Linked DNA regions of Metabacillus sp. B2-18. Each later gene encodes a partner of the first gene's protein in a complex. Links are inferred from orthologs where the notes say so. Each region holds a gene or a part of one and is shown in the gene's direction. Other genes may lie near its edges.

Region 1 (2,873 bases):
AGTAAAACCGGACCCGAAACAGCATAAATGAGGGCAAAAACGGTTATTAGTTGCCCGGCACTACTTAACGAAATGTTAAAATCGTTTGCGATTGTTGGTAAAATTCCACCTACAATCAATTCAACTAAACCTACTGCAATCGTTGATAAAGCAAGGATGAAAACTCTGAAATTCATAGTTTATAGACCGTCCTTTCCTAATTTGAGTTAGTTTCAGAAAAATAAAAAAATCCTGATTACAGAAAACGAAAAAATTCATTTTTCTGTAATCAGGATTTTAAGGTTCCTGGTAGAGACCCTCAAGCCATATCCTTGAGGTTATACAGTCATAAATATTTAGTTCATAAACTACTTTGAAGAGTTTACTAGATTTTATTATATTTTTCAAGTATCAAAAAAACTCCAGTTTAAATGTGCTAGTATAATCATAGAAAATAAAATGGCAAGGAGTGGAATAAATTGATCAATTATCATGGTAGAACATTTGTTTCCGTTAATAATTCTGCAAATGGTGAGGTGTCTTCAAATACTTTTTTTGACTATAAACAAGACGGAAAGATCATTTCAGCTTCCTATCAAGGAGGAGAAATTGTCAAAGGAACACTTATTGGTATAGTAAATGAGGACGGGAGCTTAGAATTTAGGTACAACCACGTAAACATTAATCATGAACTAAGAGGCGGTCAATGTAAGTCAACGCCAGAGGTTTTGCCTGATGGTAGAATTAGGTTACATGAGAAGTGGAAGTGGACTGATTCTGACCAGAGTGAGGGAGAGTCTATTATCGAAGAGGTTTTATGATGTTTTCAGATTTGCATCCTAATGTCAAAATATACGATACTATTAGGAAAAGGAAACGAAGCTAGGGAGGAACTAACATGCTTTTTATTGATAACAAAGGAATGACGGATCCAAGAATTAATTTAGCCATTGAGGAGTATGCAGTAAAACATTTAAATCCAAACGAAACTTATTTATTATTTTACATAAATGAACCATCGATCATTATCGGTAAAAATCAAAATACAATCGAGGAAATTAATACTTCTTATGTTGAAGAAAATAATATTCATGTAGTAAGAAGACTGTCAGGTGGTGGAGCTGTTTACCATGACGAAGGGAACTTGAATTTTAGCTTTATTACGAAGGATGATGGAGAAAGTTTCCACAACTTCAAAAAATTCACCGAGCCTGTAGTACAAGCCCTTGAAAAATTAGGAGTAAAAGCAGAATTGAGCGGAAGAAACGATATCATTGCTAGTGATGGGCGTAAAATTTCCGGAAATGCTCAATTTTCAACAAAAGGAAGAATGTTTTCACATGGTACATTGTTATTTGACTCAGAAATCGATAGCGTCGTTGCTGCATTAAAAGTTAGGAAAGATAAAATCGAGTCAAAGGGAATTAAATCAATTAGAAGTCGAGTAGTAAATATTAGCGAATATCTAAACGAACCAATTACAATTGAACAATTTAGAGAGCTCTTGCTTCGCTATATATTTGACGGTACTGATTCAATACCAACCTATGATCTCAATGAAAATGACTGGAAAAAGATCAATGAAATCTCAAAAGAGCGTTATCAAAACTGGGATTGGAATTATGGAAAATCGCCGAAATTTAACTACCAGCACTCACACAGATTTCCAGTCGGTCAAATCGACTTACGCCTTGAAGTACAAAAGGGCATCGTGAAGAATTGTAAAATCTATGGAGACTTTTTCGGCGCAGGAGATGTTGAAGAAGTAGAGAATGCTCTTGTTGGTGCACGTTATGAAAAAGAAGCCATTGAAACAGTGTTTGAGAATATTGATGTTAAAAAATACTTTGGAAATATAGAAAAGGCGGATTTGGTTAGTTTATTTTATTAAGATGATGAAATACTCTTAAACCTATTAGATCCTTTAAAATGTAACACGAAATGACCATCAAAGTGCACTATGTTTTGATGGTTTTTTTGTTTATATGGAGGGTTTTACACTCAATTTTTATGCTTTTTAACTTATAAACGATACAGATGAGTGACGTTATAGTAAATTTTGTTGATCTCTATATTGTTTTTACCACTTATTGGATTTTGCGAATGGTATGATAGTGGCTGATTGTTTAAAAGCATACGCAATCTTTTTTACGTATGTTTTTACTAGTATCTATGTTTCATACAAGTAATGGTCCAATTCATAAAATTGAACAGTATAAATCGATTCAATAAGCTTTGCACTTTACAGTGTAAACTCAAAGTAGTAAACGGAACTCGTTATATTTTCTCATCACTTTATTTTGATTGTAGGTATTAAGTAAGAGGGGATCTGACAAGTATGCAGTATAATTGTATGAAAATTCATAATATTGATGCTCGATAAGCTTGGTCATGATACAATGAGAATTGACATACATTCCATATTTATCCTAATTTTCCAAGGGGGAGTTTCTTCCGTTTTGAAAACCAGCCTTACCAGTCATCTTGTTACTGTGTAGGGCTATTTTTGTAAAAAGGAGGTGGTAATCGTGTTGGAGTGGTTAGAGCTGCTTCTCAAATTGTTAGTTGCTGCTGCCACACTTTTCTCTTCCATCACACTAGGGTTGAAAAATTTAGATGACTTAAAAAAGAAATCAAAAAAGAAAAGACGCTTCCTGTAAGGAAGACGTCAATAAAAACTGCTTACAACTAAATTATAATACAAATCATAACAAAAGGTACGGAAAAAATAAATAGAAACAGATGTTTCCTTGGAGATGAAAGGAAGTATGGAATGATGTCACCTTAATATAAAGGAGGAATCACAATGAGTAAAGTTGGATTAATCCCTTTCACCATACAAACTGTATTAAAAGATACAAAAATTATTCCACCTGGTATTGAATTAGTCGGTG
Region 2 (2,907 bases), 1.6 Mb from region 1 along the record:
CTAGTACCAGGAACCTATTTACGAAAAGCTATGAAAGGTGAACTACCTTTATTCCAAAAAGCGCAAAGTTTACAAGAAGAGCTGATGATGCTTATGCCTGAAGAGGTCGGAGAAGGGACACTAGAACAAGAAAAGTACTTATTAAAAAATGCAAAGAAAATCGGCATTTTAATTGCTGGTTTAGCAGCACAAAAGTACGGAAAAGAATTACAAAAAGAGCAAGAGGTTCTTGTAAATATTGCTGATATTGTAAGCAATGTATATGCGATGGAGTCAGCGATTTTACGTACTGAAAAAGCAATTGCTAAGAACGGTGAAGAGAAAAACAAACAAAAGCTTCTTTATACACAAGTATATTGCCAAGAAGCCTTCAATGAAATTGAAGCACATGCAAAAGAATCATTAATTGCGGTTGAGTCAGGTGATTCTCTACGAATGATGATGTCAGCATTACGTAAATTTACACGTCACACTCCAATTAATGTAATTGGCAAGAAAAGAGAGATTGCAGCAGCAATTATCGATAAAAATGCATATCTAGCTTAATTTTCAGGAGGCAATGATATCATTGCCTCCTTCAACCTGTTTTCAATCAATAAAGAGCAATGTTCAGTGCCTTCTAATTCTCAACCAAATAAGATAAAAGTTAAATTTGAGCCTTGAAATTTAATTATTTCTAATTAGGCGGGAATGATGATATATGATAAGATAGAGAAAAATATTCCTTAATTGGAAAGTTTGATTATTAGGAGCAAAGAGGTGAAAAACTTGGCACTGAATTTTTACTGGTATCCTAAATGTGGGACGTGTCGTAAAGCTAAAAAATGGCTTGAAGATCATAATGTAGAATTTAATGAAATACATATCGTTGAAAACCCACCAAATAAAGAAGAGCTAGAAAGCATTTACAAAAAAAGTGGACTAGAGCTTAAAAAATTCTTTAATACAAGTGGACAAAAATATCGTGAACTTGGGCTTAAAGATAAACTTGCATCAATGTCAGAGGATGAAATGCTTCAACTCTTAGCAAGTGAAGGAATGCTTATTAAACGTCCTCTTACAGTTGGTAATGAACATGCTACAGTTGGCTTTAAAGAAGAGCAATTTGGCGAAACTTGGAATAAATAGAAGTTAGTTATTGCATAGTTAACGGAAAACTGTTAAAACAAAGATGATTAAGCTGAAATTTGTAAATATTCCTGGAGGTATGAAGACATGAACACACCTAAAGAACTGCGTTATTCAGAAGAACATGAGTGGGTAAAAGTAGAAGGAGATAAGGTGCGTATCGGTATCACGGATTTTGCACAATCAGAGCTTGGGGATATCGTATTTGTTGAATTACCAGAAATTGGTGATGAACTTCAAGCGGACGAGCCATTTGGAAGCGTTGAGTCAGTAAAAACAGTATCTGAATTATATGCACCAATTAGTGGGAAAGTTGTAGAAATTAATGAAAATCTTGATGATAGTCCAGAATTCGTTAATGATTCACCTTACGAAAAAGCATGGATGATCGTCATTGAACCTGCAAACCCTGCTGACATTGAAAAGTTAATGACAGCTGAGCAATATGAGGAAATGACAAATCAAGACTAATTAGCATGATATCGTGAATTATGGACATTCTATAAGTAGATAAAGGAGGGTGTCCATATGACAATTCAAAAACAACAATTAGATATTACTGATCGAGTTGTAGGAAAATTTGGAGATGGGCAATTAAATCTTTATCTGGAAAAAGAAAGAATTGGCCAAATGGTCTCAGAAAATAATTATGACTTAAAAGCGGGATATGAATTCAATAATAACCGCTTTTACCAAGTTGCAGATGTTGTAACAGGACCAGACCAAAAATACGTCGATTGTGACTATGAAAATGGTTGGTGTTAATAAAGCAGCAGTGGAATCTCCACTGCTCTTTTTGAATTAAACCAGGTCGTTTCTTATCATGTTTTTCTAAGTAGCTGAATTTGAGATTTTTAATTTAAGTTGTTTCATAATGATTTTGTTTTTGAACACTATTTTTTAAAACGATAGTGGAATGGAGCGGAAGACACTTGACTCCTGCGGGTGTTGAGGAAAGGCTGAGACCCCGCAGGCAAAGCCGAGGAGGCTCAGCTTCCTCCCCGCGGAAAGCGAGTGTCTGGAGCGCAATGGAACGGACCAGTCTTACGAGTAAACGCAATTAACAACAAAGATAACAGCTATTTAGAAAAAACATAAAATAAAGGGAAACAACCTCGACAAATCGAATAGGTTATATATAAAGACTTTTACTTACATTAAAAATAGGTGATGGCTATGTCGTTAGTTGAGGTTGAAAAAGTATTAATTGTTGAAGGAAAATCAGATAAGAAAAAGGTTTTAAATGTAGTAACTGAACCAATAGAAATAATCTGTACAAATGGAACAATTAGCATAACAAAAATGGATGAGCTAATTGATGAATTATTCTTAAAGGAAGTTTATATATTAGTTGATTCAGATGATGCTGGTGAACGATTGAGAAAATTATTTAAACGAGAATTTCCTGAAGCCTCTCATCTATACATTGATCGGGCATATCGTGAAGTTGCAACAGCACCGGATCACCATGTAGCATCTGTTTTGCTAAGTGCAAATATAGATGTAAACGCAAAATTCCTTTAGAAGGGATATGGAGTTAGTTTTATGATTGAATGGAAAGAAAAGGAGCTCACCCTTCCTAAAAAGGGTATTCAAATTACGTACCTTTACACACCAATGTGTGGGACATGTCAAGTAGCGAAGAAAATGTTAACGGTCGTTGATGAAATGATCCCCACTTTGGACATTTACTCCGTAAATCTAAATTATTATCCTGAAGATGCGAAACGATTAGGAATTGAGAGTGTACCTTGCCTAATTATTACTGAGAACGGTGAA

What was found. The genes of interacting proteins can lie anywhere in the genome.
Region 2: the proteins of LPC09_RS12835 (region 1) and gcvH are in contact, whole or in part, in a crystal structure (PDB 3A7A), measured with the Escherichia coli proteins. The link is inferred for Metabacillus sp. B2-18 from one-to-one orthologs.

The regions. Positions count from the first base shown.
Region 1 is NZ_CP088245.1:2,560,791-2,563,663, reverse strand. It holds LPC09_RS12835 (lipoate--protein ligase), read left to right. Parts: upstream 1-877; coding sequence 878-1,870; downstream 1,871-2,873. Other genes in the region: LPC09_RS12830 (S8 family peptidase), read left to right, coding at 2,786-2,873; LPC09_RS27360 (hypothetical protein), read left to right, coding at 2,508-2,639; LPC09_RS12840 (avidin-fold protein), read left to right, coding at 459-800; LPC09_RS12845 (MFS transporter), read right to left, coding at 1-176. UniProt on the Escherichia coli protein: Catalyzes both the ATP-dependent activation of exogenously supplied lipoate to lipoyl-AMP and the transfer of the activated lipoyl onto the lipoyl domains of lipoate-dependent enzymes.
Region 2 is NZ_CP088245.1:4,113,473-4,116,379, reverse strand. It holds gcvH (glycine cleavage system protein GcvH), read left to right. Parts: upstream 1-1,215; coding sequence 1,216-1,599; downstream 1,600-2,907. Other genes in the region: LPC09_RS20940 (thioredoxin family protein), read left to right, coding at 2,674-2,907; LPC09_RS20945 (toprim domain-containing protein), read left to right, coding at 2,305-2,652; LPC09_RS20950 (YusG family protein), read left to right, coding at 1,657-1,893; LPC09_RS20960 (arsenate reductase family protein), read left to right, coding at 769-1,128; LPC09_RS20965 (acyl-CoA dehydrogenase family protein), read left to right, coding at 1-546. UniProt on the Escherichia coli protein: The glycine cleavage system catalyzes the degradation of glycine. The H protein shuttles the methylamine group of glycine from the P protein to the T protein.